DNA from 4 places in the Ensifer sp. SSB1 genome. Region 4 is predicted to be linked to each of the others. Evidence: predicted binding sites of a transcription regulator. Region 4 holds the regulator's gene; each other region holds the start of a gene.
What was found. The regulator LexA, encoded in region 4, represses DNA repair genes until DNA is damaged. The targets are predictions, from matches to a motif close to TGTTCNNNNTGTGTTCNG.
Positions count from the first base shown of each region.

Region 1: a site for LexA is predicted at 2,039-2,056, ahead of I8N66_RS01540 (ATP-dependent helicase). Genes of this name have one in related genera too.
Region 2: a site for LexA is predicted at 1,387-1,404, ahead of I8N66_RS17395 (DUF763 domain-containing protein). Genes of this name have one in related genera too.
Region 3: a site for LexA is predicted at 1,642-1,659, ahead of I8N66_RS01085 (helicase-related protein). Genes of this name have one in related genera too.

Region 1 is NZ_JAEPRP010000004.1:28,970-32,116, reverse strand. It holds gene I8N66_RS01550 (NAD-dependent succinate-semialdehyde dehydrogenase) at 159-1,598, shown strand; gene I8N66_RS01545 (hypothetical protein) at 1,740-1,862, shown strand; gene I8N66_RS01540 (ATP-dependent helicase) at 2,169-3,147, shown strand, end outside.
Region 2 is NZ_JAEPRP010000065.1:4,062-7,208, forward strand. It holds gene I8N66_RS17380 (hypothetical protein) at 1-273, opposite strand, end outside; gene I8N66_RS17385 (PAS domain-containing protein) at 380-790, shown strand; gene I8N66_RS17390 (hypothetical protein) at 848-1,129, opposite strand; gene I8N66_RS17395 (DUF763 domain-containing protein) at 1,446-2,729, shown strand; gene I8N66_RS17400 (hypothetical protein) at 2,888-3,082, shown strand; gene I8N66_RS17405 (NUDIX hydrolase) at 3,092-3,147, opposite strand, start outside.
Region 3 is NZ_JAEPRP010000003.1:27,623-30,769, forward strand. It holds gene I8N66_RS01070 (acetyl-CoA C-acetyltransferase) at 1-43, shown strand, start outside; gene I8N66_RS01075 (hypothetical protein) at 57-416, shown strand; gene I8N66_RS01080 (beta-ketoacyl-ACP reductase) at 434-1,159, shown strand; gene I8N66_RS01085 (helicase-related protein) at 1,824-3,147, shown strand, end outside.
Region 4 is NZ_JAEPRP010000040.1:21,062-24,208, forward strand. It holds gene I8N66_RS12540 (hypothetical protein) at 1-97, opposite strand, end outside; gene I8N66_RS12545 (hypothetical protein) at 466-717, shown strand; gene lexA (transcriptional repressor LexA) at 943-1,668, shown strand; gene I8N66_RS12555 (hypothetical protein) at 1,753-2,085, opposite strand; tRNA gene I8N66_RS12560 (tRNA-Cys) at 2,469-2,542, shown strand; gene I8N66_RS12565 (hypothetical protein) at 2,786-3,142, opposite strand; gene I8N66_RS12570 (isoprenylcysteine carboxylmethyltransferase family protein) at 3,141-3,147, shown strand, end outside.

The DNA of each region.
Region 1 (3,147 bases), on a different contig from region 4:
AGCATCGGGCGGCGGATCCGATGGGTGTGCCCCTGACAAATCGCGTCTTGATATTGTCGGCGGAAGCGCCCAACTGATCCGCATCGCGCGCCTTTCGACTTTCTCCAGCGGCGCGTCCTCATTCGAAGCGATAGACGTCAATCTCCAAAGGTTCCCCCATGACCCAGTATCCGGATATCCTCCTTCACATCGACGGCACTTGGCGGCCGGCACGCGCGGGCAAGACCATTCCCGTCATCGACCCTGCCACCGAGGAGGCCATCGGCCATGTGGCGTGGGCGGAAATCGCGGATCTGGACGAAGCGCTGAGTGCTGCCCAGAAAGGCTTCCAGGTCTGGCGGTCGACCTCGGCATTCGACCGGGCAAAAGTCATGCGGACGGCAGCCGGTCTGCTTCGCGAGCGCGCCGGCGACATCGCCTGGCTGATGACGCGGGAACAGGGCAAGCCGCTTTCCCAGTCCAAGGGCGAAATCCTCAGCGCCGCCGAGATCATCGAATGGTTCGCCGAGGAAGGAAAGCGCGCCTATGGCCAGATCATCCCGCCGCGTGCGCCTGATGTCACCCAGATGACGGTCAAGCTGCCGGTCGGCCCGGTCGCTGCCTTCACACCCTGGAATTTCCCGATCAATCAGGTGGTGCGCAAGCTGTCCGCCGCGCTGACGACCGGCTGCTCGATCATCGTCAAGGCGCCCGAGGAAACGCCGGCCTCGCCGGCCGAACTGATCCGCTGCTTCGTCGATGCCGGCATTCCCGCTGGCGTCGTCAACCTGGTCTACGGCGTGCCGGCAGTGATCTCGGAGTATCTGATCTCCCATCCGGTGATCCGCAAGATGTCCTTCACCGGCTCGACACCGGTCGGCAAGATACTGGCATCCCTCGCCGGCCAGCACATGAAGCGCGCGACGATGGAACTCGGCGGCCATGCCCCGGTCATCGTCACCGAAGACGCCGACATTGAGCAGGCGGTCGCGATCATGTCCGGCAGCAAGTATCGCAATGCCGGGCAGGTGTGCGTGTCGCCGACCCGCTTCCTGGTGCAGGAACGGGTGGCGGACCAGTTCCTCGAAGGCTTCGTTGCCGCATCGAAAAAGATCAAGGTCGGCAATGGCCTGGAAGCCGGCATCGACATGGGACCGCTTGCCAATGAGCGGCGCATCCCGGCGATCGAAAGCCTGGTCGCCGATGCCGTCGAGCATGGCGGCCGGCTGGCAACCGGTGGCCATCGCATCGGCAATCGCGGCTATTTCTTCGAGCCGACGGTTCTTGCCGACGTGCCGCTCAGCGCCCGCATCATGAACGACGAACCCTTCGGCCCCGTTTCCATCATCAACCGCTTCGGCACTTTGGACGACGCGATCAACGAGGCCAACCGCCTGCCGTTCGGACTTGCGGCCTATGCCTTCACCGGTTCGGAAAGAAGCGCCCATCGCCTCGCCACCGAGGTCGAGAGCGGAATGATCTCGATCAACCATCTTGGCCTGGCGCTGCCAGAAGTCCCCTTCGGCGGCATCAAGGATTCCGGCTACGGCACCGAAGGCGGCTCCGAGGCGATCGAAGCCTATCTGGAAACCCGCTTCGTCACGCGCAAGAGCCTGTAATCGTTGCTTCTATGCCTCCCGTTCGCGCCTGATTGCACGGGCGGGAGGCAAGGCCCGCATAAGTAGCAACCGCAAGTTTACGTCCTCGTTACCAAATATGGCCACCATCCCCGCCAGGCATGATGCCGAGGGAGAGCAATGATGGGCTATGATTGGGATGGCGCGCGTGGCCGCCGCATGAAAATCGCGCGATTTGGCACGGCCGTTGCCCTGGCCGCCCTGCTGGTATCGGTCGCGGCACAGGTCGTGGCCCGGGCGATCTGAACGCGCCCTATCGATCTCTCCGCGTCGTCTCCGGAGGGATGTCTGCACATCGGTATGAAGCGGCGACCGGCGAAGGTCCGAAACCCGTTCCTGAGATTGCATTCTTGCGTTGCCCATCGGCCAGCGACCTGGTGATAGCCGGTGTGCCGGGTTTCCAGCGGCGATCGAAGCTGATACGTTCCATTTTTGTTCCGAGTCATCTGCCGAAAGCGATGGATCAGATCTCCGTGAACCGGAATCCGTGAAGTCTTTCAAAGACATGGACGGGAACAATTCGGAAATCTTGCTGAGAACGCCTGGACACGAATGAGCGCCGCCTATCTCGAAAAACTGAATGACCGCCAGCGCGAGGCGGTGGTGCATGGTGTGGGATTGCCGCATGGCGAGGCCGGTGGCCCTCTGCTGATCATCGCCGGCGCCGGGTCTGGCAAGACGAACACGCTTGCGCATCGGGTCGCGCATCTGATCGTCAACGGCGCGGACCCACGCCGCATTCTGCTGATGACCTTTTCGCGCCGCGCCGCCGCGGAGATGACGCGCCGGGTCGGGCGTATCTGTCGCCAAGTGCTCGGCGACAATGCCGCGGTCATGACCGACGCGCTTTCCTGGGCCGGCACATTCCACGGGATCGGCTCGCGGATCCTGAGGATCTATGCCGAGCAGATCGGCCTTGGCGCGGATTTTACCATCCATGATCGCGAAGACAGCGCCGATCTCATGAACCTTGTCCGCCATGAACTCGGCTTCTCCAAGATGGAAAGCCGCTTTCCGACCAAAGGCACATGCCTTGCGATCTACTCGCGCGTCGTGAATTCCGAGAGCGCGATCATCGATGTCCTGAAGACCGCGTATCCCTGGGCCGTGAGCTGGGAACAGCAACTGAAGGAACTGTTTGCCGGCTATGTGGAGGCCAAGCAGACGCAGAACGTGCTCGATTACGATGATCTCCTTCTCTACTGGGCGCAGATGGTGTCCGACGCAGAACTGGCACAGGATATCAGCGGCCGTTTCGATCACATCCTGGTCGACGAATATCAGGATACGAACCGCCTTCAGTCTTCGATCCTGCTGTCGCTCAAGCCCGAAGGCCATGGCCTGACGGTGGTTGGAGACGACGCCCAGTCGATCTACTCCTTTCGGGCAGCCACGGTTCGCAACATCCTCGATTTTCCGAACGCGTTTTCGCCTGAGCCTGCCGACGTCATCACGCTCGATCAAAACTACCGCTCGACCCAGCCGATCCTCGCCGCCGCCAACGGCGTGATCGGGCTGGCACGGGAGCGGT
Region 2 (3,147 bases), on a different contig from region 4:
CAAGATGGCGACGCGAAGGTCACGGACCTCATCGCACAATTCAAAGCGGCGCAGAGCCAACTGTTTGGGCTGGTTGACGAATATGAAACGGAACGGTTCCGCTCGCTCGAACGGACCGTGGAGCAAACGTTCGTCGAGATTGAGCAGCGTGTCCCACGCGACGCCGGCGAATTTCGCGCCATAGCGCAGTTCTATCTGGATATGTTGGAGGACAATGATGGCGGCTACAACGGGCGGCTGCATGCCTGCTTGCGCCAGCTGGTCGATCGGCACGCCTTTGATGTGTCCTCGAAATTCGACTGATTGACGGTGTTGCGTGTGTCGTTCACACAGGTTCCATTCACACCGGGTAGTGATCCCCCGAACATAAGGAAGGCCCATGGAAGGGGATAGAGAGCGCACTTTCGTTGTGGATCTCGCCGATGTGGACACTGCGGATTCCGGGATTTTCACCTGGGACATTACACAGGACCTCGTCTACGCCGACTCGGCTCTGGCGGAGCTTTTCGGACTGATCGCGACGGAGACCAATCGCGGATTGCCGCTCAAGCTCTATCTCGACCGGGTTCACCCGGAAGACCGGCCGTATCTGGCAAAGGAAATTGCCGCCACCATGGTGGGAGGGCGAGCCCAGCAATCGACCTATCGCGTAAGGACGCGAGGCGGACACTACGTCTCGGTCGTCGCCTTTGGTCGGTGCTTTCGCGATCGGAAGGACACTCCGGTGCTCTATTCCGGGATCGTTGTTCTCGAAAGCGCTACATCGGCAAGCGACCATCGAAGGCACTGATGGCGAAAGGTCGTCAAGGCGCGGAACGGAAAAGCGTTTGGCGAGATTGGTCCGCGATCAGGCGGAAGTCGTTTCGCGAATGCCGCTGTCGAGAGCATTGTGTGCTGCCTGCATAACGTCGATGTCGTGAATGTGGCTTATGGTTGCCATCTCCATCATCAGATCGCCGATCACCAGATCAATGCGTCTCGGAGCCCCGGCATCCCTTTTCGCGATGCAGGCCTCAAGTTGTTCGGACGATCCGCCCAAAGCGTCATAGAGTTCCAGCGCGGTCGTCAGAACCTTTGCGCGACGCACGGCAAGATCGCTGGTCGCATCCTCTCCTGCGGAAGCAACCATCAATCGAACAGCTCTGTTTTGGAACTCGCTCATTTTGAACCCTGTTCAAATGCAATTTAGCGCGGAGCATATCGCCGATTGCTGAACTCTATCTTAAGCGCAAAGGTAGAGTTCATAATGCAGTTTGGGTTTTACTCGGGCTGATGCAGTCGAACCGTCCCGAAGGCAAGGTCTCGCGATGCTGCAGTTCGGCGACCTGCAGCACCTTCCCGCGGACACGACCGGCCGCCGCGGTCTCGCAGTTTGCCGCGAAAAATGAGAACGTTTGAGGAACTTTCCTGTGTGAAAGGGCTTTCTGCCCGTGTATAAGGCCCGGATGGTCCAGAGAGCAGGCAGTGCCGATCTTCCGCTTCACGGTGGCCGGGTTCCCCGGTGGCTTGGCGAGCGCATGACAAAACTTGGTGCGATCATCACCCAGGCGATCGTCATCGAATATGGGCGAGACGAGTTTCTTCGCCGGCTGGCGCATCCGTTCTGGTTTCAGTCTTTCGGATGCGTCATGGGCATGGACTGGCACTCCTCCGGCATCACCACCAGCGTCATCGGTGCCCTGAAACGTGGTCTGTTACCGCTGTCGGGCGAACTTGGTATCCACGTCTGCGGCGGACGAGGGCGGAACTCCAGGGAGACACCGGGCGAGTTGATTGCAATCGGCGAGCGCGTGGGCCTCGACGGAGGCGGCCTGGCGACCACCAGTCGCCTCGTCGCAAAGGTCGACAGTGCGGCAGTGCAAGACGGCTTCGACCTTTACCTGCACGGCTTCATCGTCACCGATGACGGTAAATGGGTTGTCGTGCAGCAGGGTATGAACGGCGAGAGGCGGCAGGCCCGGCGCTACCACTGGCTTTCCGAGGGGATCAGCAGCTTCGTGGATTCGCCCCATACGGCGATCGATGGTGTGCGGCAGGGCGAAATCGTCAATCTTGCCGACCGCCGCGCTGCGGCTTCGCGCAGTGGCCAGCTCGATCTCCTCGCATCGCTCGGACCGGACCGGATCGTCCGAGAGGTTGCTGCTATCGAGCCAAGGCGGGCGAGCAAGCAAAGCGCGCAGCCCATGCTGCCGCATCTGATCATGCCTGCGCACCACGACGTTCGCGAAGAAGACGTCAACATGAAGCGCCTGCATGCAACGCTTGCTGCGGCTGCCGACCGCGGCCCGGAGGATTTCGAGCATCTCCTGTTGGTGCCGGGCGTTGGAGCGCGCACGGTCAAGGCGCTGGCGATGGTGGCCGAAGTGGTGCACGGCGCGCCGTGTCGGTTCGCCGATCCGGCGCGCTTCTCGCTTGCCCATGGAGGCAAGGATCGCCACCCGTTCCCGGTTCCCCTGAAGGTGTATGACGAGACGATCCGGGTGATGAAATCCGCCGTATCGAAGGCGAAGCTCGGTCGCGACGAAGAGATGCAAGTCCTCAAGCGCCTCGACGATCAGGCCCGCCAGTTCGAGAAATATGCCACCGGCCCGGATCTCAAGGAGATCGTGGCCGGTGAGTTTCGTCAATCGCACGAGTTTGGCGGTCGCAGTGTCTTCGGCTGGGAAGGACCGGTAGAGCCGCCGAGCGATGCAGACCGGCCACGCCGCCGCGGTGACCGCGGCCGGTAACGGCTCCATGCCGCTGCAAGGCGTTGCAGCGAATCTTATTCTTTGATCTTCTTGAGAGGTTCTCGCCGGAACTCAAACCTCTTCCCAAGGGTTGGAAGGACGTTAGAGCAAGCTTGCGAGGGCAGACCAGCAGAATCCACGTCAAGAGGAGTCTCGCGATGGAAGAACTGCAGAGCATCACGGTATCTGAGGAACGGCTCGAGGATTGCCGTGACGTCGTCGAACTGGACCTCCAGCTTTTGATCCGCGAGACGATCGAGTCCGGGTTTTCGGTGGAAGAGGTCCTGATCGCGATCAGCGAACTGGTGGCGGAAGATTTCGCCCACGCCGTCAAGATCGCCAGCGTCCATTAAGACCAGCGTTCACTGCGGAATGCATTGCTGTCCGAAACGGAGCATCTGGTCGCGCAGCGATGGCT
Region 3 (3,147 bases), on a different contig from region 4:
CGGCGGCGGTATGGGCGTCGCCATGTGCGTCGAACGGCTCTAGTCGGTTTGGCGGCATGAACAGCGCCAGGTGGGTTCCGTTTTCCCTCTTGCTGGCCGGTTCGCCGATCGTTTCTGCACATGCCAATCCCGCGCCTCTCGACGAGGCGCGGTTGGTTCAGTGCATGCTGGAACATACGACTTCTGACGAGGAGGGCGTGTTCAAGGACGTGATGGTTGCCGCCTTGAACGATGACAGTGGTGCGCTGAAGGCGTCGCTGGAACAACTCAGTACACTGATGATGGAACTCGCGCTCACCAAGTGCGAGGTGGGAATGCCTATGCTCGCGACGCCGCAGTTTCAGGCGGCCGCCGGGCTCTACGGGCAACAGATCGGCGAAAAGCTGATGAAGAAGGCCTTTGAGAAACTGAACTGATCAAGTGGGAGGCGTGCATGAGCAGGGTAGCATTGGTCACGGGTGGGTCGCGCGGCATTGGCGCTGCAATTTCCATCGCACTCAAGAATGCCGGCTACAAGGTGGCTGCCAACTATGCCGGCAATGACGAGAAGGCCCAGGCCTTCAAGCAAGAAACCGGCATCCCGGTCTACAAGTGGGACGTTTCCAGTTATCAGGCCTGCGCCGAGGGGATCGCCAAGGTCGAGGCCGATCTCGGCCCGGTCGAGGTGCTGGTCAACAATGCGGGCATCACCCGCGACGCGATGTTCCACAAGATGACGCCCGAGCAATGGGGCGAGGTGATCGGCACCAACCTTACCGGTCTCTTCAACATGACGCACCCGCTCTGGTCCGCCATGCGCGACCGCGGTTTCGGCCGCGTCATCAACATCTCGTCGATCAACGGCCAGAAGGGCCAGATGGGCCAGGCCAACTATTCGGCCGCCAAGGCTGGCGATCTCGGCTTCACGAAGTCGCTCGCCCAGGAAGGGGCCGCCAAGGGCATCACCGTCAACGCCATCTGCCCGGGCTATATCGGCACGGAAATGGTGCGGGCGGTGCCGGAGAAGGTGCTGAACGAGCGGATCATTCCGCAGATCCCCGTCGGTCGCCTCGGCGAACCGGAAGAAATCGCCCGCTGCGTGGTGTTCCTGGCCTCCGACGATGCCGGCTTCATCACCGGCTCGACGATTTCGGCGAATGGCGGACAGTTTGTCGTCTGACCTTCCGGTCTCTCAAGCGTTTTTCAAGCGGCGCCCTTCGGGGCGCCGCTCTTATGAGGAGTGGAGGAAGCAGGCGCCGTTCTCCCGAGGGCTTGAATCGCGAAGTTGCGCCCTCGATCGTGTTGTGGGCGCACGGCGCAAGCACTATATCTTGTGGAGAACAAAAGCGGAATAATGCGCGGATCACGAGTCGCCGTCAGATACGCTCGCACTGGTCGAGGAAGCGGAGCGCGATTCTCATTCTCCTCATCCGGTGAATCTCCGACGAATTTCGTGAAAAATTTTCCAGGCTTTCCAGAGTCTTGGATTCGGAATCCTTGGACCTGTCTGGCAATGGCGCAGCCCGGATTGAGGCGAGTCGTGAGCCTCATGGCGTGGAATCAGCACCAGATTCAGCATGTGGTGCAACGTTGGGTGTTGAAATCTATATGTAGTCGTGAACATACAGTGAATCGCGATGAGTCTTCGATTCGTCGCCGATTCGTTCCATGGCTGTTCCGATTCTCGATTGCGCCAACCACAACAGGTGGTGCAATGGGCTGAGAGCATAGAACGATGGTTTTAGTTGTCGGCGCCCCTTGCGTTTGGCTCGGTGCGTGGGCATGTGTTTGCCGCCAGCGTGAAAAGGCGCTGCCGTAATTTCTGAATGCCCGGGATCGATGACGTGTCCGTTCACCCCATGATCCTGAGCGGCCGCGGCGTAACCGCGGTGCTCGGGCCAACCAATACCGGCAAGACGCACTACGCGATCGAGCGCATGATCGCGCATGAGAGCGGCGTCATAGGCCTGCCGCTGCGCCTCTTGGCGCGCGAGGTCTATACGCGCCTTGTCGAGAGGGTCGGCCACCACAATGTCGCGCTGATCACGGGCGAGGAAAAGATCACGCCACATCGCGCCCGCTTTTCGGTCTGCACCGTCGAAGCGATGCCGCGCGAGACCACGGCGTCCTTCGTCGCAATCGACGAGGTGCAGCTTGCTGGCGACCTCGAGCGCGGCCACATCTTCACCGATCGGATCCTGCATCTGCGAGGACGCGGCGAGACGCTGCTCCTGGGCGCCGGAACGATGCGGCCGATCCTCGAGCAGCTGCTGCCCGGCATCACTGTCGTCGAGCGGCCGCGCATGTCGCAGCTTCTCTATGCCGGCTCGAAGAAAATCACCCGCCTGCCGCATCGCTCGGCGATCGTCGCCTTCTCGGCCGACGAGGTCTATGCGATCGCCGAGCTGATCCGCCGTCAGCGCGGCGGTGCCGCGGTGGTTCTCGGCGCGCTTTCGCCACGCACGCGCAATGCCCAGGTGGCGCTCTATCAGGAAGGCGATGTCGAATACCTGGTCGCGACCGACGCGATCGGCATGGGGCTCAACCTCGACGTCGATCATGTCGCCTTCGCACAGGACCGCAAATTCGACGGATACCAGTTCCGCAATTTGAATCCGGCCGAGCTTGCGCAGATCGCCGGCCGTGCCGGTCGGCACTTGCGTGATGGCACGTTCGGGGTGACGGGTCGCGTCGATCCTTTCGACAACGAGCTGGTCCATCGCATCGAGGCGCACGAGTTCGATCCGGTGAAGGTGCTGCAGTGGCGCTCGAAGGCGTTCGACTACTCTTCGCTTCCCGCCCTGAAGAAGAGCCTCGAAGCAGCGCCGACGGTTCCCGGCCTTGCCCGGGCGCTACCTGCGGTAGACCAGCAGGCGTTCGAACATTTGACCCGCTACCCGGAGGTCGTCGATATCACGACCAATGCCGAGCGCGTGGAAAAACTATGGGAAGCCTGCGCGCTGCCGGACTATCGGCGCATCACGCCCGCCCAGCACGCCGATCTGATCTCGACGATCTACGCAGATCTCGTTCGCCGGGGGGCGGTGAACGAAGATTTCATGGCCGAACAGGTCCGGCGCGCCGATCATACCGACGGCGAGATCGACACACTTTCGGCGCGAATCGCGCAGATCAGAACCTGGACCTATGTGTCGAACCGACCGGGAT
Region 4 (3,147 bases):
CGTTGATCCGCTTCCAGATATTCGAACGGCCCTCTTCAGCAGAGGCCGCTCCGGCCGCCACCAACAGACCGAGAACCGCCAACGACAATCTATGCATGCAACCACCCCACTTTCCCCGCAAAGTTATCGTATTTTTGCAACCTGTCGAGACAATGCGGCGCGATCACAACAGGGATTTGTGCACTCCAACAGGGAGGACATTGACTGGCACAACCGATGCGAATGCGGGTCGGCCGATCGCACCAGGATCAAGGGCCTTGCCGCCGCGCACCTCTGGCGCAAAACGGTCACAGCCTGAACTCAAAGACCTGTTGAACACATGAGAGTGATCGCCAAGTTTGCTGGACTTCGGAACGAAAGCGCGGTTCACATCGTTAACCGCCCCGTAGTCCCACCCTTGCCTCAAAGTGGACGATCACCGTGCTTGCCGCCCTGCTTCTCGCTTCGATAGTCGCATCGCCTAACATGCCTGACGTCAAGCTCAGTGCCGCCACGGTCGATGAACTGCAGACGGACTTCGAAAGCGCCGTACCCTGCCACCAGATTGATGGACGCAACGTGTGGAAGGGCGCCATTGCGTTCTACATCCAGTCGTTCGTCTATGACGGCGACACGCCCGTGGCAACCGATGCGGCGGACGCGGTGCTTCCCGAAGACAACAGCGCCGAGACGGTGAAGGAATTCGAAGACGCCTGCGCCGCCACGCAGCCGGCCTGACCCTCGCCATCAGAACGCTCGCGATTCGCTCGACGCAGTCCAATACGGTCGTTTCCAACCAAACAATCATCACCAAAACCCGCTTTGCTCCCGTAAAAGTGACCAACCGGCACGCGCAGTCGCGCCAATTGACTGAATTCACGGAATTTTAGGCACTTGCAGAACACATATGGAACAGATAGTGTCTGTTCTTGATTTGTTTCACGCCTTCTGGAGCGACGTGCCATGCTGACCCGCAAGCAACAGGAATTGCTTCTGTTCATTCACGAACGCATGAAGGAGTCGGGCGTCCCGCCATCATTCGATGAAATGAAGGATGCGCTCGACCTGGCGTCGAAGTCCGGCATCCACCGTCTGATTACCGCGCTCGAAGAACGCGGGTTCATTCGCCGTCTTCCGAACCGGGCCCGCGCGCTCGAGGTCATCAAGCTTCCGGAATCCTACGCGTCCAGCCAGCAGCAGCCGCGTCGCGGCTTCTCGCCGAGCGTGATCGAGGGAAGCCTCGGCAAGCCGCCGGCGGCAGCCCCTGCCGCACCACCGAAGCCGGCGCCAGTGGCCGAAAACACATCGGTTTCCGTGCCGGTCATGGGCCGCATCGCTGCCGGTGTGCCGATCTCGGCGATCCAGAACAACACGCACGACATCACCGTTCCACTCGATATGATCGGGAACGGCGAACACTACGCCCTCGAAGTCAAGGGCGACTCGATGATCGAAGCCGGCATCTTCGACGGCGACACCGTGATCATCCGAAATGGCAATACAGCCAACCCCGGCGATATCATCGTGGCGCTCGTGGATGACGAGGAAGCGACGCTGAAGCGTTTCCGTCGCAAGGGCGCGTCGATCGCGCTCGAAGCCGCAAACCCTGCCTACGAGACCCGGATCTTCGGGCCTGATCGTGTGAAGATCCAGGGCAAGCTCGTTGGGCTGATCCGCCGCTACCATTGACCTCCAGAAAAAATCGGCGCTCTGAAGAGCCTCGCTGCCGCTTGGGGTAGCGAGGCTCTTCTTGTTTATCCGATAACGCGCCGCTTACTCGTGGATCGTGTATTCACCGAGTTCGCAAAGGTCCTGCGTATCTTCGGTCGTATCGAGGCCCGAGTCCTCTTCGAATTCGAAGCGCATGTCGTACTTGCAGACATCCCGACCGTCAGCGATGGTGATCTCCATGTTCTCGCCGGGGTTCAGAACCTGCCGGCCGAATACATCGTCTTCCCACTCGTTGACGCCCACCGGCGACGTGTAGAAGTTAGTCAGAACTGCATTTGTGTTGTTCTTCAGCTTGAAAACTAGGTCCTCTGCCCGCGCCTCGAATGTGGTCGCAGCAAAGAGGGCCAAGGCCGTCAGGACAAGTTTCGTTTTCATATAAGCCATTGCCTCCGCTTGATGATGACGGACGCTACCGATGCGGCTGATGTCAGCGGAGTCATCGTTCCCCCTCTGCCGATTTCACCGAAGCGATAAGATCCGCAGGGGATTTAGAAGACGTGGCTTGTGCGGGCGTGTGGCACGCCTGAGCGAAAGCTCCCAGGTGTCTCAACCCGGAGTAAGCTGAGGAAGGCAATCGTTCCGACCTCCTCTTGAAGCATTGCTGCACGCTGGGCAGGAGCAATCGACATTGCCAGACGTTCTGCCTGTGGAAAGCGCCCGAACCGCAAATTCGCTTTGTGCTTTTTCCGAAAATGCCTCTTGCGGATTTTCTGCAATCATTCTAAATCCCCGCCAACGCTCGGTTATCCGAGCCGTGAGGCCTCGTGGCGGAGTGGTGACGCAGAGGACTGCAAATCCTTGTACCCCGGTTCAATTCCGGGCGAGGCCTCCAAATATATTCACCAATATAATCAATATGTTGCAGTCGTCGCGAAGCGGAAAAACACCGCTTCCGCGTAACGCGATGTTGCTACGAGATTCCCTTGCTTTCCCTGCACTTCCACGCGGCGACGGCGGATCCATACGACATGAAATGCGACATGTTCACAGCGAATCCTGAGCCAGAAACCCGCTCACCAGCTGCAGGTGCTTGAACCCCGCTTCTCCTTCGCGCCGCCTACGAACACGTCGCAGGTCACCGTCTCTGCGGAAGGCTGTCATAGCGCCCTCCGGGCCGCCCTGTGAGCGTCCATGAGGGTCGCGACGGGATCGGTCGCTGCCACTTCATCGCCTTCTGCAAGAAGCGCTCGTCCCTCGCATCGATCTCGGCGAGCGCGATTCTGACGACAATCTCGCCGATCTTTTCGAGGCTCAGCACGTACTCCCGATGCTGTCTGCCGCCCCTAAAGAGGCGCGGCCCCTTGTCGAACTTGGACGTGGCGCGGAAAGAGCTCCCACACACCAAACCCTTCAAAGAACGCATAAATCCGTCGACGACGTATTTCGACATCGTGGCCAACAAAACATAGTCGTGCTGCGGCGGCCACAACATGGCGT